2 regions of the Nocardia otitidiscaviarum genome follow, and region 2 is predicted to be linked to the other one. Evidence: riboswitches for the same ligand, from Rfam matches in the RefSeq annotation. Region 2 holds a riboswitch; the other holds the start of a gene.
The links. A riboswitch is a leader RNA that binds a small molecule or an ion and turns the genes downstream of it on or off. The one in region 2 is predicted to bind glycine.
Positions count from the first base shown of each region.

Region 1 (12,095 bases), 830 kb from region 2:
ACGGCATCCCGGTCCCGCGCGGACAGCGGAGTGCGCTCGCGCAGCGCCCGGCCCCGGGCCAGCACCTCATCCGCCGCGACGGGGGAGCGGAAGTCGATCATGTTGGCGCACACGAGATGCCAACCTACCCGCGCCCACTCGCCGCGTCATCCCGGCCGCCCCGGGGTCAGTGCCCCGACACCGGCGCATCGGTCGGGAAGATGGGCAGTCGCAGCGCGCCGGGCGCGGTGTCCGGCACCGTCGGACGCCGGGGCGCGACCGGGGCGATGCGCCGGTACGGCTGTCCCAGTTCCGGGCGCGGATCGGGCTCGCCGCGATTGGGCCAGAACGCCATGGCCCGCTCCGCCTGCGCGGTGATGGTGAGCGAGGGGTTCACGCCCAGATTCGCGGTCACCGCCGAACCGTCGGCGATGTGCAGGCCCGGATGGCCGAAGACCCGCTGATACGGATCGACCACGCCGGTGTTCGGATCGGTGCCGATCACGCAGCCGCCGATGTAGTGGGCGGTGGCCGGGATATTGAACACGTCCATGATCAGCGAGTGCACATCGCCGTCGACCTTCTCGCCGAAGCGGCGGCCCACGTCGTGGGCCAGCGGGATCCAGGTCGGGTTGGGTTCGCCGGTGCCCTGGCGGGTCTTGAGCTGCCCCCATCTGCGGAAGGAGGTCAGCGAATTGTCCAGCGACTGCATGACCAGCAGGATCACCGACTTCTCCGAGGCGCGGTGGGCGTTGAGACTGCGCGCGAAGACGATCGGGTGCAGCAGGATGGCCAGCAGGAAGCGCAGGAAGCGGAACGCCCCGCCGTCCACGATGGGCACCGACAGCGGGAACAGCCCGTTCTGCCCCTTGCCGTAGTGGCAGACCTCGATATGGGTGTTGGGCTCGGGATGGATGGACGAGGTGATGGCGATGCCCTGGGCGAAATCGTCGCGCGCCTTGCTGACCACATTGAGAATGGCCTCGGAGTTGGAGCGGGTCAGCTCACCCAGCCGCGGCGAGAGCCGGGGCAGCACCCCTTCGTCGCGCATCTGGTGCAGCAGCTTCTGGGTGCCGAGCGCGGCCGCGGCGAACACCACCTGTTCGGCGGTGAAGACCTTGCGCCCCTTGCGGATCCAGCGGTCGGAGCGCTGGGTCTCGATGGCGTACCCGCCGCCCGCGATGGGCCGCACCCGGGTGGCGGTGGTGAGTTCGAAGACGTGCGCCCCGGCCTGTTCGGCCAGGTAGAGGTAGTTCTTCACGGTGGTGTTCTTGGCGTTGTGCGGGCAGCCGGTGAAGCAGCGCGCGCAGTGCACGCAGCCGCTGCGGCGCGGTCCGACGCCGCCGAAGTACGGGTCGTCCACCTCCGCGCCCGGATTCTCCTCGTTGAAGAACACGCCCACCCGGGTGGGGTGGAAGGTGTCGGCGACCCCGAGATCCTCGGCGACGGAACGGATCACGTCGTCGGCGGGCGTCAGGCGCGGATTCGGTTCCACCCCGAGCATGCGCTGGGCCTGGTCGTAGTAGGGCGCGAGTTCGGTCCGCCAGTCGGTGATGTGCGCCCACTGCCGGTCGGCGTAGAAGTCCGGCAGTGGCTCGTAGAGGGTGTTGCCGTAGATCAGCGAGCCGCCGCCCACCCCGGAGGCGGAGAACACCGCGCACTTGCCGAGCACGCTGATCCGCTGGGTTCCGGTCATCCCGAGTCGTGGCGCCCAGATGGATTTGCGCACATTCCAGTTCGTCTTGGGCAGGTTCTCCGGGGTCCAGCGGCGGCCGGACTCCAGCACCGCCACCCGATATCCCTTCTCGGTCAACCGCAGCGCGCTCACGCTGCCGCCGAATCCGGAACCGATCACAACGACGTCGTAGTCGAAGTCGGGCATGCTCTTCCTCTCGCGCAGCACCCAGTGGAAATGAGACGAATCGAAACTCATTCTCTCATTCGAAGACTATGGCAGCGACCATACTGTGATCCAACCACGCCCGGTGGTCGGCGTGCCCGGATGGCGATAACACCGTGATTGAGGTATGCACGGCCTGTGACATCCGAACGGAACGCCGAATCGGTGTTCGGCGACCGCATTCTGACCGTGCCGAACGTGCTCAGCGTCATCCGGCTGGTCGGCGTTCCGGTCTTCCTGTGGCTGCTGCTGGTGCGGGAGGCCGACGGGTGGGCGTTCGCGCTGCTGGTGGTCAGCGGGGTCACCGACTTCCTGGACGGCAAGCTGGCGCGCCTTCTCGACCAGTCCTCCCGGCTGGGCGCGCTGCTGGACCCGCTGGTGGACCGGCTCTACCTGGTGGCGACGCTGGGCGGCTTCCTGATTCGCGGCATCCTGCCCTGGTGGGTGGTGGCGATACTGATCGGCCGGGATGTGATCTTGACGGTCACGCTGGGGGTGTACAAACGGCGCGACCTGCCCCCGCCCGAGGTGATCTACCTGGGCAAAGCCGCCACCTTCGCGCTCATGTCGGCGCTGCCGTGGCTGCTGGCCGGTCAGATGGACTGGGCGGCCGCGGGTTTCGGGGCGGCCTTCGGCGGGGCACTATTGGTCTGGGGCACGGTGGTCTACGTGTGGACAGGCATCCTCTACGTCGGCAAGGCGGTTGCCGTGGCCCGCGCCGTACCGGCCGTGCCACGGGTCACCCCGTAGCGGCTAGGGTGTTGCCGACACAACGACAACTCGGGAGTACATCTGTTGAAAGGACGCCTGTGACCGACCTACCCCAGGATCTGCGCTACACCGAGGAACATGAATGGGTGGCCAAGGTCGGCCCGACCCGGGTGCGGGTGGGCATCACCGACTACGCGCAGTCACAGCTCGGTGACGTCGTATTCGTGCAGCTGCCGGAGGTGGACAAGGATGTGGCAGCCGGGGACAGCATCGCGGAGGTGGAGTCGACCAAGAGCGTGAGCGACATCTACGCGCCGCTGGCCGCCAAAGTCGTTGCCGTGAACGAAGATCTGGTGTCCTCGCCCGAGACGATCAATTCCGATCCCTATGGCGACGGCTGGATGTTCGAACTCGAGCTCGATGATGCCGACGGTGTGGACGCGGTACTCGGCGAGCTGCTGGATGCCGCAGGTTATCAAGGAGTTATCGGGGGCTGAAGGAGCCTTCACAGTTCTACCTGCACGGGCACGCCCCGGCAGGGTACGGTCAATGCCAACAGATGATCCGGCAGCCGGTGCTCGGAGTTTTCGCACCTCACCCGTCCGAGGGCGAGAGCGGCCCCGGTGGCCGAGTAGCTGAAGGCATCAACTGCTTGCATGGATTATTCGGTTCGAGGAGGAGAGCAAGGGTGAGCGAGCACAAAGACCCGGTTTACGGGGAGAGCGCGGCTGAGACCACATCGGTGTTCCGCGCTGATTTCCTGAACGAGGTCGAACCTCGCACCGAGCAGACCGGCGAGCAGCCGGTAGGGGTCGAGGGTCTGCCCGCGGGGGCGGCCCTGCTGGTTGTGAAGCGCGGCCCGAACGCCGGTTCGCGATTTCTGCTGGATCAGCCCACCACGTCCGCGGGGCGCCACCCCGACAGCGACATCTTTCTCGACGATGTCACCGTCAGCCGCCGCCACGCCGAGTTCCGGCAGGACGACGACACCTTCCAGGTGGTCGATGTGGGCAGCCTGAACGGCACGTATGTGAATCGGGAGCCGGTGGACTCCTCGGAGCTGCAGAACGGCGACGAGGTGCAGATCGGCAAGTTCCGGCTGGTCTTCCTGACCGGTCCGCGTCCGCAATCGAGTGACGCGGGCGCGCTATAGGACCGAGCGGAATGACAGGCGCAGCGCAGTGGACGCGCGGAGGTATGTCGATCGGCTCCGTGCTGGATCTCCTGCGTCCGGACTTTCCGGACATCACCATCTCGAAGATCCGATTCCTCGAATCGGAGGGACTGATCAGCCCGGAGCGCACCCCGTCGGGTTACCGCAGGTTCGCGGTGCACGACGTGGAGCGGCTCCGGTTCGTGCTGACCGCGCAGCGGGACCAGTACCTGCCGCTGAAGGTGATCAAGGAACAACTCGAGGCGATCGACAAGGGGGCCGCCACGCTCGGGGTGCGGGAAGCTCGCGCCCGAGCGGGCGGCGGGGGAGTCGACGCGGTGAACGGATCCGCGCCCACCGACGGTGCGGGCCGCCTGCGGCGGCTCGGGGTCGTGCCCGGTGAGGTATCGCCCGAGGAACTCCGGTTCGATCACGAGATCCGGGTTACTCGGGCGGACCTGATCGACCAGGCCGGTATCGACGAGAAGTTCCTTCAGGAGCTGATCCGCGCCGGACTGATCACCCCCGGCGCGGCCGGTTTCTTCGACACCGACGCGGTGACGCTGGCCCGCACCGCGCAGGCATTGAGTGAATTCGGTTTGGAGGCACGGCATCTGCGCGCCTTCAAGCTGGCGGCGGATCGAGAGGCGGCGCTGGTGGCCCAGATCGCCGCCCCGATCGCCAAGAGTCGGGACGAGGACGCGCGCGCCCGCGCGGAGGAGACGGTGCGGGAGTTGGCGGCATTGTCGCTGACCCTGCACACCTGCCTGGTGAAGACCGCCGTGCGCGCTTCCCTCGGCGGCTGAGATCCTCGCCCTGTGTGTCGGGCACGGTGTCGGTGCCGACGCGTATTGTGGCTCTTACGTCAGCAATGGCGTTCCGGACCGCCCAGCAGGTGGCCGGGTCATCAATGCCTGTGGAGAGTCGGGCGCCGGCCAGTTCCCAACGGGGACTGGTGGAACCGGACTCGGCGAAGCAGGAATCCGCACCGATTCGGTGTGGGGACACCCGAGAAGGGTGGTGTCGGAGGAAAATGGCCGACGCGCTTTAGACTCGGTGATACGGCACCGAGCGGCAGGGCGGCAGCCGGGCGAGTTTATGGGAGGCGTGCCATGAGCGAAATGCGTGTGATCGGCATCCGTGTCGAGCAGCCACAGAACCAGCCCGTGCTGTTGCTTCGCGAGGTATCCGGCGACCGATACCTACCCATCTGGATCGGGCAGGCCGAGGCGACGGCGATAGTGCTCGAACAGGAGGGCGTCACGCCCATCCGTCCGCTGACCCACGATCTGGTCAAGATCCTCATCAAGGAGTTGGGCCACACCTTGAAGGAGGTGCGGATCGTGGATCTGCAGGAGGGCACCTTCTACGCCGATCTGGTCTTCGAGAACGGTCCGCGCATCTCGGCGCGGCCGTCGGACTCGGTCGCCATCGCATTGCGGGTGGGCTGCCCGATCTACGCCGAGGAGGCGGTGCTCGAGGAGGCCGGGCTGGTCATGCCGGACGAGCGCGAGGACGAGGTCGAGAAGTTCAAGGAATTCCTCGAATCGGTTTCGCCGGACGACTTCAAGGCGACCGACAGCTGAGTGGCCGATCCGATACGGAAACGTGTCTCGACCTCAGGTTTAGGGTGAGAAACACGCGGTCGAGCAGGCTTGGTCGGATGCCGATACTGCCGGGACAATCGGGAGAGTAGCCTCGATAGTTAGGCCATTCGCTCCAGTATTGATGACGAGCCCTGATAGGCCACGGTAGTGAGGGAGTAGTCAGTGGGAGATCAACCGCAAGACGTGGTACAGCCAGGGCTGTTCCCCGATGACACGGTGCCCGATGATCTGGTTGGCTACCGAGTTCCCACTGCGTGCCAGGCGGCGGGAATCACCTATCGCCAACTCGACTATTGGGCACGCACCGGACTGGTCGCTCCGTCCATTCGCACCGCCACCGGATCCGGCAGCCAGCGCCTGTACTCGTTCAAGGACATCCTGGTCCTCAAGATCGTGAAGCGCCTGCTCGACGCGGGCATCTCGCTGCAGAACATCCGCATCGCGGTCGACCATCTGCGCAGCCGCGGTGTCGAGGATCTGGCGGGCATCACGCTCTTCTCCGACGGCACCACCGTCTACGAGTGCACCTCGCCCGAGGAGGTCGTGGATCTGCTCCAGGGCGGCCAGGGCGTCTTCGGCATCGCCGTCAGCGGCGCCATGCGCGAATTGACCGGCGCGATAGCCAATTTCCCGGCCGAACGCGCCGAGGAGGGCAATGCCACCGACCGCCCGGAGGACGAACTCGCCTTCCGGCGCAAGGCCCGCCTCAACGCCAAGACCGGTTAGCGATTCGATAGCGGCATCGCGCGACGCGCCGCCCCAGGTGTGAAATCGGCCCAGGCAACAATCCTGTAACCAGGGTCGGCATACACTGGGCGGTGCGTCGCCGCCGTGCGGGAGAGTTCCGGGACCACCGGACGCCGAAGGAGCAGCACCTCCCCGTCAATCTCTCAGGCACCAGGGACCGTACGGAGATTCGACGCCTCTGGAAAGCGGTGGTCCGCGACCACCCGCCCATGGGGAAAGGGCACCGCTCACCCGGCGGACCCGAATCTCTCAGGCTCCACGACAGAGGGGGAGGGCACCCGACTGTCGACCCCGTCGGTCGACCCGCCCGAACCTTGGAGCTGCCGTGCAGAATCGATCCTTCGCCGACCGCCATATCGGACCCGATCGCGGCGAAACCGACCGCATCCTGTCCGCCATCGGCATCGGATCCCTGGACGAGCTGGCCGAACGGGCCGTGCCCGCCAGCATTCTCGACGCCGCCGCCACCAACGGCCTGGCCGCGCTGCCGCCCGCGATGAGCGAGCACGAGGCACTCGCCGAACTGGCCGCGCTGGCCGCGTCCAACACCGTCGCCACCAGCATGATCGGCCTCGGCTACTACGACACCCTCACTCCGCCGGTGCTGGTGCGCAACCTGCTCGAGAACCCGGCCTGGTACACCGCCTACACCCCGTATCAGCCGGAGATCTCGCAGGGCCGCCTGGAGGCGCTGCTCAACTTCCAGACCATGGTGTCGGATCTGACCGGGATGGAGGTGGCCAACGCCTCCATGCTGGACGAGGCCACCGCCGCCGCCGAAGCCATGACGCTGCTGCAGCGCGCCAACCGCAAGTCGAAGTCGTCGCGACTGCTCATCGACACCGATCTGTTCCCGCAGACCCGGACCGTGCTGTACACCCGCGCCGAACCGCTCGGGATCGAGATCGTGGAGGCCGACCTCGCCGCGGGCGAACTGCCCGAGGGCGACTTCTTCGGCGTGCTGGCGCAACTGCCGGGCGCGTCGGGCCGCATCGTGGACTGGCAGCCGCTCATCGACGCCGCCCACGAGCGTGGCGCACTGGTGGGCATCGGCGCGGACCTGCTGGCCCTGACACTGCTCACCCCGCCCGGCGAACAGGGCGCGGACGCCTGCTTCGGCACCACCCAGCGCTTCGGCGTGCCCCTGGGCTTCGGCGGCCCGCACGCCGGATATCTGGCCGTGCACTCCGCGCACGCCCGTCAGCTGCCGGGCCGACTGGTCGGCGTCTCGGTGGACGCCGACGGCAGCCTCGCCTACCGCCTCGCGTTGCAGACCCGCGAACAGCACATCCGCCGCGAGAAGGCCACCTCCAATATCTGCACCGCCCAGGTGCTGCTGGCCATCGTGGCCGCCATGTACGCCTCCTACCACGGCGCCGACGGGCTGCGCGCCATCGCCCGCCGGGTGCACGGGCACGCGCAGTGGCTGGCCGCCGGACTCGGCGACGCCGTGGTGCACCAGCGCTTCTTCGACACGGTGCTGGTGAAGGTGCCGGGCGGCGCGGAGGCCATCGTGGCCAAGGCCAAGGGCGCGGGCATCAACCTGCGCCTGGTGGACGCCGACCATGTCGGCATCGCCTGCGACGAGGCCACCACCGACGCGCACGTGGTGGCGGTGCTCGACTGCTTCGGCGCGGAGATCCCGGTCGGCCCCGAGGGCGCGCTGCTGCACGGTGCGCAGCGCCCGCACATCGAGAACCGCACCTCGGAGTTCCTCACCGCCCCCGCGTTCACCAGGTACCACACCGAAACCGCCATGCTGCGCTACCTGCGCGCGCTGTCGGACAAGGACATCGCGCTGGACCGCAGCATGATTCCGCTGGGCTCGTGCACCATGAAGCTCAATGCCACCGCGGAAATGGAGTCCATCACCTGGCCGGGCTTCAACCGCGTGCACCCGTACGCCCCCGTCGAGGACGCCCCGGGCCTGCGCCGTCTCATCGCGGATCTGGAGGGCTGGCTGACGGCGGTCACCGGCTACGACCGGGTTTCGTTGCAGCCCAACGCCGGTAGCCAGGGCGAGTACGCGGGTCTGCTCGCCATCCGCCGCTACCATCTGGACCGCGGCGACACCCACCGCGACACCTGCCTGATCCCGTCCAGCGCGCACGGCACCAACGCCGCCTCGGCCGCCATGGTCGGCATGCGCGTGGAGGTGGTGAAGTGCCGCGCCAACGGTGACGTGGACCTGGACGATCTGCGCGCCAAGATCGCCGATCACGCCGAGCGGCTGGCCTGCATCATGATCACCTACCCGTCCACGCACGGCGTGTACGAGCACGAGGTGGCCGAGCTGTGCGCCCTGGTGCACGAGGCGGGCGGTCAGGTGTACGTGGACGGCGCGAACCTCAATGCCCTTGTCGGCCTGGCCCGTCCGGGCAAGTTCGGCGGTGACGTCAGCCACCTGAACCTGCACAAGACCTTCTGCATCCCGCACGGCGGCGGTGGTCCCGGCGTCGGGCCGGTCGCGGTCCGTGAGCACCTGGCGCGGTACCTGCCCGGCAATCCGCTGGAGCGGGATTCGTACGCGGTGTCGGCGGCCGAATTCGGTTCGGCCTCCATCCTGCCCATCACCTGGGCTTACATTCGCATGATGGGTGCCGACGGGCTGCGCCGCGCCACCCTGACCGCCATCGCCTCGGCCAACTACATCGCCCAGCGCCTCAACGACCACTTCCCGGTGCTCTACACCGGCGACAACGACATGGTCGCCCACGAGTGCATCCTGGACCTGCGCGAGATCACCAAGCGCACCGGCGTCACCGTCGACGATGTGGCGAAACGCCTGGCGGACTACGGATTCCACGCACCCACCATGAGCTTCCCGGTGGCGGGCACCCTCATGGTGGAGCCCACCGAGAGCGAGAACCTGGAGGAGCTGGACGCCTTCATCGACGCCATGATCGCCATCAAGGCCGAGATCGACCAGGTGGCCGCCGGAGTCTGGCCCGCCGACGACAACCCGCTGCGCGGGGCTCCGCACACCGCGGAGTGCCTGGTCGGCGAGTGGGATCACCCGTACAGTCGAGAGACCGCGGTGTATCCGCGCGGGGTGAAGCACGCCCGCGCCAAGGTGTGGCCGTCGGTGCGGCGCATCGACGGGGCCTACGGCGACCGCAACCTGGTGTGCTCCTGCCCGCCACTGGACGCCTACGCCGAATGAGCACCTGCGCCGAATGAGTGCCTGCACCGGAATGAGTGCCTGCGCCGAATGAGTGCCTGCACCGAATGAGTGCCTGCACCGAATGAGTGCCTGCACCGAATGAAATTGTGCCGCACCGGTTCCCGCGTGGAGCCGGTGCGGTGTCACACCGCCGGTTCCCACAGGCGCAGCGTGGCGTCGCTGCCGGTGGTGGCGAGCAGGCGGCCGTCGGGGCTGAAGGTGACCGCGTAGACGGCGTCGGTGTGGCCGGTGAGCGGTTCGCCGAGCTGGCGGCGGGTGGTGACATCCCACAGCCGCACGGTGCCGTCGTCGCCGCCGCTGGCCAGGGTGGCGCCGTCGGGTGCGAAGGCCACCGCGCGGACGCCGCCGGTGTGGCCGGGGATGGCATCGCCGAGCTGGCGATGGGTGCCGGTGTCCCAGATCCGCGCGGTACCGTCCGCGCCGGTGGTGGCCAGCAGGCTGGCGTCGGGACTGAAGATCACCGTACGCACCCGGTCGGTGTGCCCGAGGAACGGCGCACCCAGCTGCCGGCGGGTGCGCACGTCCCACAGTCGCACCGTCATATCGAAGCCCGCGCTGGCCAGCATGGTGCCGTCCGGGCTGAACGCGACCGCGTTGACCGCGGCGGTATGGCCGTGCAACGGCGCGCCGACCTGCTGCCGGGAGTCCACCCCGCGCAGCCGGATCAGGCTGTCGCTGCCCGCGGTGGCGAGGAGCACGCCGTCGGGGGCGAAGGCGACGGCATTGATCGACCCGGCGGCATCGGACAGCGGTTCACCGAGTGGTCGCCCGGTGCGCACATCCCACAGTCGCGCGGTGGTGTCCGCGCTGGTGGTCGCGAGGGTGGCGCCGTCGGGGGCGAAGGCGACCGAACGCACCCGATCGGTATGACCGGTCAGCGGTTCGCCTGCCGGACCGCCCGCGCCGACATCCCAGAGCCGCGCGCTCTTGTCGAAACTCGCCGTCGCCACCAGCGCCCCGTCCGGGCTGAAGCGCACGTCGTGCACCAGGCCGGTGTGGCCGGTGAGCACCGTGCGCAGCCGCGAACCCGCACGGGGCGCATCGCGCTGCCCCGGCGCATCGGACCGGCCGGACGAATCCTCCTGGGTGAGCAGTACGACGGCGGTCGCGACGGCGGCGACGGGTGCCACGATCCCGAGCGCCGAGAGCAGGCGTCGCCGCGTGATGGCCGGCGACTTCGCCTGGGGGACAGGGGGTTCGGTGGGTTCGCGGCTGGGCGGTGGTGCGGGCGCGGTGGGAGTGTCCCAGCTCCCGTCCATCGGTGGGCAGCCGGGTGGTGGCGTGGTCGCGGCGGCCGGGCCCGCGTCGGTCTGGCCGGCGTTGGTCTGGCCGGCGTTGGTCTGGCCCGCGTCAGTCTGGCCGGCGATGGTCTGGCCGGCGTCGGTCGACGGTGATGCGGGAACCGCTGGTGGTGCCGGGAGCGGCCGTGAGTCGGGGAGCGGTTGCGGGGCGGGGAGCGGCGGTGAGTCGGGGAGCGGTCGCGGGGCGGGGAGCGTGGCCGATTCGCGCAGCGCCGTCACCGCGGCCTCCGCCAAGGCGGTGCAGGTGGGGTAGCGGTCCGCCGGGTCCTTGGCCATGGCGGTGGCGATCACCCGGTCCACCCCGGCCGGCAGATCCGGTCGGCACGAGGTGGCCTGCGGCGGAGTCTGGTGCAGATGGGCGTGCAGGACCGCGGCGAGGGTGTCGCGGGGATAGGGCACCGTATCGGTGAGCAGCCGGTACAGCGTCGCGCCCAGCGCGTACACATCGGCGCGCCGGTCGAGCGGATGCCCGGTGAGCAGTTCGGGGGCCGCGTAGGCGAAGGTCGCGCGCACCGAGGTGGTGACGGTGGTGGTGTCGTCCAGACTGCGGGCGATACCGAAATCGGTCAGGTACACGTGCCGCCGCTGCCGGACCGCGGTGGTGAGCAGATTCGCGGGTTTGACATCGCGGTGCAGCACCCCCCGCCGATGCGCGTGATCGAGACCGTCGGCGGCCTGTGCGATCACCTCCACCGCGACCTCGGCCGCCAGCGGCCCGTCGCGCAGCACCTGCCCGATATCGGGGCCGTCCACGTAGTCCATGGCGATCCACAGGTGGTCGCCCTCGGTGCCGCGGTCGTGCACCCGCACGATATTCGGATGCTGCAAGCGTGCCGCGATCTCGGCCTCCCGTTCGAAGTACGCGCGCGCCGCGGGATCGCGGCCCAGATCCGCCGAGAGGACCTTGAGCGCGACATCCATGGGCAGCCGGGGATGGCGGGCCAGATACACCGTGCCCATGCCGCCCACGCCGATCACGCGCTGGATGGCGTATCCGGCGAATATCGCACCCTGGTGGAGAGTCACGGGTCCTCCCTGTGCTACCCGCCCGGCGTGGTCGCCGGTCTCCTGGTATCCAGTGTGAATCCGTTCGCGTTAATGGCGCACCCCCCGAACACGCGACGGCGCCCCACCGATCGCGCGGATCGATGGGGCGCCGTGCACCGTCGGGCTCGGGTCAGACGGCGTCGGGCTTCCAGGTCGCGACGGCCCAGATGATCACCACGTCCAGGGCGATGATGACGATCGACCAGATCGGGTAGTAGGGCAGCCACAGGAAGTTGGCGATGATCGACAGCGCCGCCAGGATCATGGCGGCGGCGCGGCCCCAGGTGGTGCCCGCCATCAGGCCGATGGCGGCGATGACCACGATCGCGCCGAGGATGATGTGGATCCATCCCCACCCGGTGGTGTTGAGCTTGTAGACGTAGTCGTTGACATCCACGATCACCAGATCGTCGGATGCCGCGGCCGAGATGCCCTCGAGGATCGAGAGCACGCCGACCACCAGCAG
Region 1 is NZ_CP041695.1:2,643,926-2,656,020, forward strand. Features, by position in the region: gene FOH10_RS11545 (DUF2252 domain-containing protein) at 1-101, opposite strand, end outside; gene FOH10_RS11550 (GMC oxidoreductase) at 167-1,861, opposite strand; gene FOH10_RS11555 (CDP-alcohol phosphatidyltransferase family protein) at 2,018-2,629, shown strand; gene gcvH (glycine cleavage system protein GcvH) at 2,689-3,087, shown strand; gene odhI (oxoglutarate dehydrogenase inhibitor Odhl) at 3,279-3,743, shown strand; gene ftsR (transcriptional regulator FtsR) at 3,788-4,549, shown strand; gene FOH10_RS11575 (bifunctional nuclease family protein) at 4,856-5,329, shown strand; gene FOH10_RS11580 (MerR family transcriptional regulator) at 5,513-6,076, shown strand; glycine riboswitch at 6,175-6,267, shown strand; gene gcvP (aminomethyl-transferring glycine dehydrogenase) at 6,423-9,260, shown strand; gene FOH10_RS11590 (WD40 repeat domain-containing serine/threonine protein kinase) at 9,404-11,608, opposite strand; gene FOH10_RS11595 (DUF7144 family membrane protein) at 11,760-12,095, opposite strand, start outside.
Region 1: it holds a riboswitch for glycine, as region 2 does, so the genes downstream of both, gcvP (aminomethyl-transferring glycine dehydrogenase) here and gcvT (glycine cleavage system aminomethyltransferase GcvT) in region 2, are expected to answer to the same signal.

Region 2 (12,095 bases):
CGACCGCCGCACCCGCGTGGCGGGAACTGCCCTTCGACGAACGCGCGGCGGTCTTCCTGCGCGCCGCCGACCTGCTGGCCGGTCCCTGGCGCGAAACCATCGCCGCCGCAACCATGTTGGGTCAATCCAAGACCGCATACCAGGCCGAGATCGACGCACCCTGCGAACTGGTGGACTTCTGGCGGTTCAATGTGCACTTCGCGCGACAGATCCTGGCGGAGCAGCCCGATTCCGCGCCGGGGGTGTGGAACCGGATGGACCACCGCCCCCTGGAAGGGTTCGTCTACGCCGTGACGCCGTTCAACTTCACGGCCATCGCGGGCAATCTGCCGACCGCCCCCGCGCTCATGGGCAACACCGTGGTGTGGAAGCCCTCCGTCACCCAGGCCGTGGCCGCCTACCACACCATGCGCCTGCTCGAGGCCGCCGGACTGCCGCCGGGCGTGATCAATCTCGTGCACGGGTACGGCCCCGAGGTCTCCGAGGTGACGCTGCACGATCCACGGCTCGCCGGCATCCACTTCACCGGCTCCACCAGCACCTTCCAGCACCTGTGGCGCGAGGTCGGCAGCCGCATCGAGCGCTACCACGGCTACCCGAGACTGGTCGGCGAGACCGGCGGCAAGGATTTCGTGCTCGCCCATCCCTCCGCCGACCCGGAGGCCCTGATCACCGCGCTGATCCGCGGCGCGTACGAATACCAGGGGCAGAAGTGCTCGGCCGCCTCGCGCGCCTTCGTCCCCCGTTCGCTGTGGGCACGCATGGGTGACGAGCTGATCGGCCGGATCGGTTCGCTGACCTACGGCGATATCACGGACTTCACGAATTTCGGTGGGGCCGTGATCGATCGCCGTGCCTTCGACCGCAATGCCGCCGCCATCGAGCGGGCCAAGGCCACCGCCGGACTGACCATCGCGGCGGGCGGCACCTACGACGACAGCGTCGGCTACTTCATCGCGCCGACCCTGCTGCTCGGTGACGATCCCACCGACGCGGCCTTCGCCACCGAGTACTTCGGACCGATTCTCGCCCTGCACGTCTACGACGACGGCCGCGCCGACGCCTTCGACGAGGTACTGCGGATGGTCGACTCCGGCAGCGGGTACGCGCTCACCGGGGCGATCCTCGCCCAGGACCGCCACGCCATCGACAAGGCCGGCGCGGCGTTGCGTTTCGCGGCCGGGAACTTCTACGTCAACGACAAGCCCACCGGTGCGGTGGTGGGGCAGCAGCCGTTCGGCGGCGCACGCGCGTCGGGCACCAACGACAAGGCCGGATCGCCGCTGAACCTGCTGCGCTGGACCTCGCCGCGCTCGATCAAAGAGACGTTCGTCCCCGCCCGATCGCACGAATATCCGCACCAGCGAACGGAATCCGAGGAGGGACGATGAGCATGTCGCGCAATCCGCTGCGACCGGCGCTGCTGACCGCCGCGCGTTCGGCGCGCCTCGAGCGGGCCGTCACCCGCATGCCGGTGACCCGTGGCCTCGTCGACCGCTTCGTCGCGGGCGACACCACCGCCGCCGTGCTGGCGGTGGTGCGGGCACTGCGGCAGCAGCACCGCTCGGTCACCGTCGACTATCTCGGCGAGGACATCACCCGCCCCGAACAGGCCCGGCAGGTGGTGCGTGAATACGAGACGCTGCTGCGCGCCCTGTCGGAACTCGGGTCCGATACGCCGGACGACCGTCCGCGGCCACTCGAGGTGTCGGTCAAGCTGTCGGCCCTCGGCCGGTCGCTGCCCGGTACCGGGCAGGACACCGCCCTCGCCCACGCCCGCACGATTGTCGAGGCCGCCGCCGCGCGGGACATCTGGGTGACCTTCGACGCCGAGGACCACACCACCACCGATTCCACCCTGGCCATCGTGCGCGAACTGCGCCGCGACCACCCGGACACGGTGGGTACGGTGCTCCAGGCGTATCTGCGCCGCACCGAGGCCGACTGCGAGGAGTTCGCCGACGCGGGCGCGCGCATCCGGCTGTGCAAGGGCGCCTACGACGAACCCGCGACCGTCGCCCACCGCGGCCGCCGCGACGTGGACGCGGCCTACCTGCGCTGCCTGCGCATCCTCATGGCGGGCAAGGGGTATCCCATGGTCGCCACCCACGATCCGGCCCTGATCGGGTCGGCCGGGCTGTTGGCCACCACCGCGCGGCGAGGCACCGACGACTTCGAATACCAGATGCTCTACGGCGTGCGCGCGGACGAACAGGCCCGGCTGACGGGACTGGGACAGCGGCTGCGGGTGTACGTGCCCTTCGGCGACCAGTGGTACGCCTACTTCGTGCGGCGCCTGGCCGAGCGGCCCGCCAACCTCATGTTCTTCCTGCGGGCGGCGGCACCGCGGAAGTGAACCGACCCGGCGCGGTGCCGCGTGACCCGACGCCAAGACCGCCGCACCCACCGGGATCGGCGACCGCGCGCGGGGCGAAGGATGCCTCGCGCGCGGTCTTCGCCTATGCTGACCGCCACAACCGCATATCGGGCCGCGACGAGTCGTAGCGGGAGAGTCCCCGGCAGCGGGGCGCCGAAGGAGCAAACTCCCCGGAATCTCTCAGGTACAGGTACCGCATCGACCAGGCCACTCTGGAAAGCAGGCGCACCGAGCGCCTCACCCACGGTGCAAACCGCCTGCGGCGGTGAAGCTCTCAGGTCCCATGACAGAGGGGGAGTTCCGGACACCGGGTTGCGTCCCGGTCGACTCGAGGACCTCCCATGACTGTCGCTCGCGACGGCGTGCCCACCCGCACGTCGTCACCCTTGGAAGCCGTCCACGCCGAGCACGGCGCCGTCTTCATCGACTTCGCCGGATGGCGCATGCCCGTGCGCTACGGCAGCGAACTCGCCGAGCACCGCGCGGTGCGGGAGGCCGCCGGGATCTTCGACCTCTCGCATATGGGCGAGATCGAGGTGTCCGGGCCGGAGGCCGCGCGCATGCTGGACTTCGCACTGGTCGGGCGGCTGTCGGCGGTGCCGGTCGGTCGCGCCCGCTACACCATGCTCTGCCACGACAACGGTGGCGTCCTCGACGATCTGGTGGTGTACCGGCTGGCCGAGCAGCGGTTCCTGGTGGTCGCCAATGCCGCCAATGCCGAGATCGTCTACATCCTGCTGCGTGATCGGGCGCACGGCTTCGCCGCCGAGGTGGCGAACCGTTCGACCGACTACGCCCTCATCGCGGTGCAGGGGCCGCGCTCGGCGGCGATCGTCGGCGCCGTGACCGATGTCGATCCGAGTCCGCTGAAGTACTACGCCGGCATGCCCGCCCGGATCGCCGGAGTCGATGTGCTGCTGGCACGCACCGGCTACACCGGTGAGGACGGTTTCGAGGTGTACTGCGCGCCCGAGCGGGCCGCCGACGTCTGGCGGGCGCTGAGCGCGGCCGGGGCAGCGCACGGCCTGCTGCCCGCGGGTCTGGCCTGCCGCGACACCCTGCGGTTGGAGGCGGGAATGCCGTTGTACGGCAATGAACTCCATGTCGGTGTGACGCCGTTCGAGGTCGGCCTCGGCCGGGTCGTGAAGTTCGACAAGCCGGGCACTTTCGTCGGGCGCACCGCCCTGGCCGCCCGCGAGCAGGCGGGCGGCGGCCGAACGCTGGTGGGGCTCATCGGATCCGGCCGCCGCGCCGGACGCCACGGCTACGAGATCTACGCCGACGACCGAGCGGTCGGCGTGGTCACCAGCGGTGCGCTTTCTCCCACCCTGGGCGTGCCCATCGCCATGGCCATGGTGGACAGCGACCACGCGGCCCCCGGCACCGCCTTGACCATCGACGTGCGCGGCCGTCGCGAACCGGTCGAGACCACCGCCCTGCCCTTCTACTCCCGCTCCTGAAAGAGGTCGTCCATCATGGGTTTTCCCGAACATCTGAGCTACACCGAAGAGCATGAGTGGCTGCATGTCGTCGACGGCACCGCCACCGTGGGCGTCACCGACTTCGCCGCCTCGTCGCTCGGTGACGTGGTCTTCGTGCAACTGCCCGCCGTCGGCGACCGCGTCGCGCAGGGGGAGGTCTGCGGTGAGATCGAGTCCACCAAATCCGTCAGCGACCTGTACTCGCCGGTGACGGGCGAGGTGGTGGAGATCAATGCCGCGGTCGTCGACGATCCGGATACGGTCAACTCCGACCCGTACGGTGCGGGCTGGCTGTTCCGGGTGCGGGTCGAATCCACCGGTGCGCTGCTGGACGCCACCGCCTACGCCGCCCTGACCGGCGACTGACCACCCACCACGAACGTTCGCTCCAGGTGTGCTGCTAGCGTCGGATGAGTGCCGACCGACGCGCCGAAACCGGTCCCACCCCGCCGAGAACACCAGCTCTGGGCGGTTCCACTGCTGGTCGCGATGGGGTTGCTGAGTCTGCTGGCGCTGTCGTATCTGGCCAGCATTCTCGATCCGCAGCGCAATCTGCACGACTTCCCGCTGCTGCTGGTGAACGAGGATCGGGGCGAGTACGGCGCCGCCGTGGCCGATACGGTGACCGCCGGGCTGCGGGGGGATCAGGTCAGCCTCCGGGCGACCGACGCCGCGACCGCGGAATCGGTGCTGTCGGCGGGAAAGGCGTACGCCGCCATCGTGATTCCCGCCGACTTCAGCACCCGGATGTCCGCCCTCGAACAGCCCACCGGCGTGGGCGCGGCGCCGGTGGTCGAGATCCGGACCAATCCGCGCACCGGTGCCACGGCGGTCTCGTTGGCGGCGCGGCTCGTGCATCCGGTGCTGGAGCGGGCCAACCGTGAACTCGGCGCGGACGTGCTGAACCGGGCGCGGGCGAACGGGGTGCCGCTGACCGATGCCGCCCGGATCACCCTCGCCGAACCGATCCGGGTGTCGGTCGTCGAATTCCATCCGCTGCCCGCGGGCAGCGCCAATGGCATCTCGGCCTTCTACTACACGCTGCTGGTGGTCTTCGCCGGATTCACCGGCAGCCTGCTCATCAATGGCGGCGTGGACGCGGCCGTAGCGCACGACACCGGGACCTCGCGCTGGCGGGTGCTGCTCTACAAGTGGGGGCTCGCGGCCGTGGTGGCGGTGGTGATGGCCGGTGTCTACCAGCTCATCGCCGCGGCCCTGGGCATGCCGATGGACCACCGCGCGGCGCTCTACCTGTTCAGCGCCTACGCCGCACTCGCCATCGGCATGACCGCCATGACCATTCTGACGATGGTCGCCACCGCCGCGACGGCACTGCGGCTGCCGGTGCTCAACACCCTCGGCATGCCCATCAATATGCTGCTGTTCCTGGCCCTGGGGCTGCCGTCGTCCGGCGGCATCGTGCCCATCGAGGCCACGCCGCCGGCATACGGGGTGCTGTCGCGATTCGAGCCGATGCACCAGGTCTATCTCGGCATCCGTTCGATCCTGTACTTCGACGCCCGCGCCGACGCGGGCCTGACGCGCGCGGTGGGGATGTGCACGCTCGGCGTCGCGATCGCGGTCGGGCTGGGCGTCGCGACCACCCTCGGCTACGACCGTCTGCGGGCGCGCACATCCGCCGCCGCGGGGTGACCGCTCAGTCGGCCACGGCCACGTCGGCCAGCCAGTTGTGCAGCCAGTGCGTGGCGGTCGCACCGCTCCCGTCCACCACATAGCGCGGATAGGACTGGTGCACACCGGAGACCAGGAATTCCTGCACCTGGCGCACCCACTGCTCACCGGCCGGATCCTCGGCCGGAGCGGCCAGAATGGCGGTGCCGCCCGGAATGAGCGCCTCGGCCAGAATCGATTGCAGCGTGTAGGCGTAATTGCCGACCTGCAGCGGATCCGGCGCGGACAGCTGGGTGGCGAAGCCCGCGAAGCGCCCGGCGAGGTCGTCATTGGGCACCGAACAGTACAGATCACCCTCCGCGCAGAAGGTGCGCACCTTGTCCGACAGCCAGCCGAAGCCGCCGACACGCGCCCCGCCCGCACCCGCGCCGGGCACCGGCGGGCCCACCAGCGCGTCGGCGGGGGAGCGGCGCGGATCCGACATCAGGCCGACCGCCGCGATCCGGTCCGGCGGCACCACACCGAATCCGGTGCCGATCTCGGCGGCCAGATCACCGGCCGCATCGGCGCCCTGGCTGTAGCCGATGAGCGCGAAACGCGTTGCGTCGCAACGGGCCGCGGTGGCGGAGAGCAGACCGCGCGCGGTGTCGACGGCCTCCTTCTTGGACCGCCCGTAGACCGCGCCCTCCCACGGCAGGGCGGTGGCCGGATAGGTCACGTAGTCGGTGCGCACATTGCCCGGCAAGCCCTGGGTGACCTGGGCCAGCATGCCCTGGCCCGGGTCCTCCCGGGATGTCTCCCAGGTGCCGGGCACGGCGATCACATTGAGGTCGGGGCAGGCGTTCGGCGCGGCGGCGGCCGGTGGCGCGTCCGCGGTGTACAGCGCCGCGGACGCGGCCAGCACGGCGGCCGCGGCCAGGCCCCACGCTGTCGAGGACGATCGGGTAGTTCGAAAAGACAAGGCGCACACTCCTTGTTCGGAACGTTCGGACTGACTCCTCCAGATCGCGCGACAGCGCCGCGATATCCACGCCCCGAGCTCCAAGCCCGGTGGACGGCGGCGCTCCGGGCAGAAGATACCAAGAACCGGGTGGTCCGGTTGTTGTTTGATCGCAAGTGTCGGCGACCGATCGGCAAACCGTCCGAAACGGGTGGATCACCACGGGCCGTCCAGCACCGCGCGGACGGTGGATCGGTCGCGCCGAGGTGCGGACGGTCGGGCCGAGGTGCCGATCGGGCACCGGGTCGTTCGCGGCCCGGTGCTCCGGGGCCGGAATCAGTTGGTCGGGGCGTCGCCGACCGTGCGCGTGGTGTCGATGAGTCCGAACACCTCACCCTGCCGCCCCTGAACGATGCCCATGCGCCCGAACGCACTGTCCTCCGGGCCCATCAGCACGTTCGCGCCCAGTTCGCGCGCCGTGGCGAGGCTGGTGTCGGCATCGGCGGTCTGGAACCAGGTCAGCCAGTAGGACGGCGTCTCGCCGGGCATGGTGGTGGAGTCCATGAGGCCGCCCACCTCGGCGGCGGAACCCGGGGTGGAGAAGGTGGCGTAGCGGAACCGGTCGGTATCGCTCACGGTGTGGTACGACCATCCGAAGACGCTCAGGTAGAACTGCTTCGCCTGCGCGAACCGGTTGGTGTGCAGCTCGTTCCAGCAGTACGCGCCCGGTTCGTTGCAGATCTCGGCCCCAGTGTGCGCCTTGGCCTGCCAGACCCCGAAGACGGCGCCGTCGGTGTCCGCGGCCACGCACATGCGCCCCACATCCATCACGTCGAACGGCGGCGCGTACACGGTGCCGCCCGCCGCGCTGACCGCCGCCGCGACGGCGTCCACGTCGTCGGCGGCGAAGTAGGTGGTCCACACAGACGGCATGGGCCCGTCGCCCATCTTCGGACCGATTCCGGCCGCGGCGCGTCCGTTCAGCGTCGCCATCAGGTATCCGCCCGCCTCGGGCGGGCTGTCGAGCACCTCCCACCCCAGCAGGCGCGAATAGAACTCGCGGGCGGCGGCCGGGTCGTCCACCGAGCAGTCGACCCAGCACGGTGTGCCCTGCGGCCACGCGGAATCACGGGTGGGCATGATCGGACCTCCTGAGTTCATGCGGGCGGGTTATTTGTCCGACTTACAGCACATGATCAGCTAACCACACCGTGCCCGTAGCGACCGGGCGAAAGTGCGGCGAATTCGACGCCGGTCGGGCCGGGCGCGGCAGCACCGGAACGCGATCATGGCGGTGAGATGTGTCACTGTCGGACGCCGGGGGCCGTGGGCGGCGGTCCTCGCGCGCGGATCGCGCAGGTGAGCGGCCCGGGCGTCCGGTTGCGGGCGATACGCTCGATTCGGCCCAACCGGGGTGTCGGCGGTAAAATCGGTGGTTCTTGTGTGTCGAGGGGACGCACAATCGACACGTTTGCCATCCGCCGCGTACCGAGGAGACCTGTGTGATCACCGCGACCGATCTGGAGGTCCGGGCCGGAGTCCGCACCCTGCTGACCGCACCCGGGTCGGCGCTGCGGGTGCAGGCCGGTGACCGGATCGGTCTCGTCGGGCGCAACGGCGCGGGCAAGACCACCACCCTGCGGATTCTCGCGGGCGAGGGGGAACCCTACGCGGGCAAGGTGATTCGCTCCGGCGATATCGGCTATCTGCCGCAGGATCCGCGCGAGGGCGATCTCGACGTGCTGGCCAAGGACCGGGTGCTGTCGGCGCGCGGTCTGGACAAGCTGCTGCGCGATATGGAGAAGCAGCAGGCGCTCATGGCCGAGGTGGTCGACGACGGCGAGCGGGAGAAGGCCATCCGCAAGTACGGTCGCCTGGAGGAGCGCTTCTCGGCCCTGGGTGGCTATGTCGCCGAGAGCGAGGCGGCGCGCATCTGTCACAGCCTGGGCCTGCCCGACCGGGTGCTGGCCCAGGCGCTGCGCACCCTCTCCGGCGGTCAGCGCCGGCGAATCGAGTTGGCGCGCATCCTGTTCGCCGCCTCGGACGGCTCCGGCGGCAAATCCGACACCACGCTGCTGCTCGACGAGCCCACCAACCACCTCGACGCCGACTCCATCACCTGGCTGCGCGGCTTCCTGCAGAATCACGACGGCGGCCTCATCGTCATCTCCCACGATGTGGAGCTGCTGGCCGATGTGGTGAACAAGGTGTGGTTCCTCGATGCCGTGCGCGGTGAGGCCGATATCTACAACATGGGCTGGAAGAAGTACCTCGACGCCCGCGCCACCGATGAGCAGCGCCGCCGCCGCGAACGCGCCAATGCCGAGAAGAAGGCGTCCGCGCTCAAGCAGCAGGCCGCGAAGATGGGCGCGAAGGCCACCAAAGCCGTTGCCGCGCAGAACATGCTGAAGCGCGCCGAGCGCATGCTGGCGGAGGCGGACGAGGTGCGCGTGGCCGACAAGGTGGCGCGGATCAAGTTCCCCGAACCCGCGGCCTGCGGCAAGACGCCGCTCATGGCCAAGAACCTCACCAAACTGTATGGCTCACTGGAGATCTTCACCGGCGTGGACCTGGCCATCGACCGCGGCAGCCGGGTGGTGATCCTCGGCCTCAACGGTGCGGGTAAGACCACGCTGCTGCGGCTGCTCGCGGGCGTGGAGACCCCCACCGCGGGTGAGCTCGAACCCGGGCACGGTTTGAAGGTCGGCTATTTCGCCCAGGAGCACGACACCCTGGACGATCGGGCCAGCGTCTGGGAGAACATCCGGCACGCCGCCCCCGACGCGGGCGAACAGGACCTGCGCGGCCTGCTGGGCGCGTTCATGTTCTCCGGCCCGCAGCTGGAGCAGCCCGCGGGCACGCTGTCCGGCGGTGAGAAGACCCGACTGGCGCTCGCGGGTCTGGTGTCCTCGGCGGCCAACGTGCTGCTGCTCGACGAGCCGACCAACAACCTCGACCCGGTGTCGCGCGAACAGGTGCTCGACGCGCTGCGCAGTTATGCGGGCGCGGTGGTGCTGGTGACCCACGACCCGGGCGCCGCCGAGGCGCTGAATCCCGAGCGTGTGATCATGCTTCCGGACGGCACCGAGGACCACTGGTCGCAGGATTATCTGGAACTCATTCAGCTGGCGTGATTCTCATCACAGGAATCCGTTGATCACAGCTCTCCGAGTGTCTAGCCTGGAAAGAGGCTGCAGGGCGACTCGGAGGAAGCCATGAGTGACAGGCCCGCACAGGGTAAAGCCGGATTGGGTAAAGGCACGCGCGTCACCGGAAAGTCGCGAGATCGCCTGCAAACCCAGCTCAAGAAGCAGTACGAGGCTGGGGCGAGCATCCGCTCGCTGGCGCGGGAGACCGGGCGGTCGTACGGTTTCATCCACAATGTGCTCGTGGAGTCGCATGTGCAACTCCGCAGCCGGGGTGGGGCGAACCGGCGCAAGTCCAGCGCCAAATCCGCCAGCAAGTAGGCGATTTCGGCGACGTGCGGCGCCACGGCGAGTGGTGCCGCACGACGGTGTCGCGTGTGCCGCTCAGTGGTTGGGCACGGTGCCGTCGCCGAACACCAGGAGATTGGCCAGGCTCCGGAAGATCGGGAGCCCGGTCTTGATCTCCAGGTACGCGAACTGGCCCTGCGGGTTGACCTCGAGGAAGTAGAACTCGCCGTCGAGGCCCACCCGCAGGTCGAGCACGCCGAAACTGAGCCCCAGCGCGCCCATCAGGGTGGTCAGCGATTTGCTCACCGCGGCGGGCAGGCGTTCCGGGGTGAAGGCGACCGAGGTGTCCAGGCGCGAATCGACCTGGCCCACACCGGATTGCGAGTCGATGCGCACCGCCCACTCCAGCCCGTCGACCCACACCACCCGCAGGTCGTAGGCGGCGACGATGTAGTCCTGGAACGTGGTGGGGGAGTGGCGGATCGAGGGCAGCCGCGTCAGCTCGCCCGGTGTGACGACGCGGGTCTCGGTGAACGGGCCGCGTCCGGTGCCGGTGCGCTTGTACACCACCGGGCCGGGGCGGGACTCGACGAAGGCGCGCGCCTCCTCGGCGTCATTGGTGATCAGGGTTTCCGGAATGGCGAATCCGGCGCGATAGGCCGTCTCCAACTGCACGATCTTGCGGGTGGCGGTGCGGTCGGCCCCCGGATCGTTCACCCACAGCGCCGGTATGGACCAGAGCATGCCCTGCAGGAAGCCGTCGCATTCGGCCTGCCGGTACGCGTCGTCGCCGTGCTGTGCGCTGCCGGGCACCAGGCAGGGGTGCGGGCGACGCCACCACACCGAGACCACGTCATCGAGTCCGAGCACATGGGACAGACTGCGGGCGGTGCCGTCACGGGCCAGGCGGAAAGTCCCGTTCTCGCGCGGAAAGTCGCGCATATCGAGCCGAATCGGGGTGAGCCCGTGATGCTTTCGCAGGGTCACGGCGAGGGCGTCGCCATGGAGATCGTCGGACTCGGTCACTATGAGCACCGAACCCGTTGTGCGGGCTGTCATATCGGTGAGCCTCGATCGGCTCGTCAGTCGAGACTGTCGCAGGCCGCGCCGTCGTCGCTACCGGAATGCGAACGGGTCTGGCAGCAGGTCATGGTCGCGCCGCCGATGCCGGGGCCGGTGGTGAGTTCCAGGCGGCGAGCCCAGCTTTCGGTGAGCCGCGCCAGTTCGTCGTCCCCGCGGGTGGGCGTGTGGTCCTGCGGCAGGGTCAGCGGGCGCTCGGTGAGCTCGATCCGCCGCCGCTGGGTGAAGTCGGCGGTCGCGCCCGCGCGCACGCGCACCAGTACGGGGCGGGCGTCGCCGAGGCGCGGACCCTGGGCCCCGAACTCACAGTCGGTCAGCGCCAGGACGTCGGCCCAGCGGAAGGTCCAGGTGCCGTCGGTGACCCGCACGCGGATATGGCGTTCGGTGGCATCGACGAGGTAGCCCGGTAGCGGTGGCGAGGCGGTAGCGGTGGGTGGGGCTGCGGTGCCCGGTGGCGCGGAAACACGTGGACGAAGGGCGCCAGTCATACTGAACTCCGATCTGCTCGGGATTTGCTGTAGAGCCGAGCGTGATCCAGATCATATCCCGCGACATGGCCTGTTCGGTTCGCAACGAAAGATTTCAGGCGTACCGGCAAACCGGCGTCGACGCTGCGGAAACCGCTACCGCCGAAAGATTTTCGGTGTTCGCAATCGGGCTCAGAGGCCCAGCGTCTCCGGGAACTCCGCGACCTCCCGCAGCGCGGCCGCGGGATCGGCGACGAGCTTGCGCAGCCGCAGATCCATGATGCCGCACACCACGTCGATGGTGGCCGATACGGTGTCGTCCAGTTTGCGGATCTCCTGGTGCATGCGGAACGCCTTACCGCCGCTCCAGCGGAATTCGCAGCTCACGGTCACTTCATCGCCGAGATGCAGTTCGCGCTGGTATTTCAGGGTCTGTTCCAGCACCACGGGGCCGATCCCCGATCCGACCATCTTCTCGCCCGGGATGCCGGCCGCCTTCATGAGCTCCCAGCGAGCGTGCTCGGCGTACTGCAGGTACACGGCCTGATTCAGATGACCGTTGATATCGAGTTCGTAACCGCGCACGGTGACGGGCACAGAGAAAGCCATAACCGGACAAACCCTCCCACGATGGGCCGCATTCCCGGCGGCGCGGTGGTCTTCGGCACATCGGCGACCGCCCGG
Region 2 is NZ_CP041695.1:3,475,142-3,487,236, reverse strand. Features, by position in the region: gene pruA (L-glutamate gamma-semialdehyde dehydrogenase) at 1-1,391, shown strand, start outside; gene FOH10_RS15380 (proline dehydrogenase family protein) at 1,388-2,356, shown strand; glycine riboswitch at 2,496-2,583, shown strand; glycine riboswitch at 2,584-2,677, shown strand; gene gcvT (glycine cleavage system aminomethyltransferase GcvT) at 2,719-3,837, shown strand; gene gcvH (glycine cleavage system protein GcvH) at 3,850-4,224, shown strand; gene FOH10_RS15365 (YhgE/Pip domain-containing protein) at 4,273-5,511, shown strand; gene FOH10_RS15360 (cutinase family protein) at 5,516-6,451, opposite strand; gene FOH10_RS15355 (VOC family protein) at 6,767-7,570, opposite strand; gene FOH10_RS15350 (ABC-F family ATP-binding cassette domain-containing protein) at 7,933-9,564, shown strand; gene FOH10_RS15345 (helix-turn-helix domain-containing protein) at 9,646-9,897, shown strand; gene FOH10_RS15340 (MvdC/MvdD family ATP grasp protein) at 9,961-10,923, opposite strand; gene FOH10_RS15335 (hypothetical protein) at 10,947-11,432, opposite strand; gene FOH10_RS15330 (acyl-CoA thioesterase) at 11,604-12,020, opposite strand.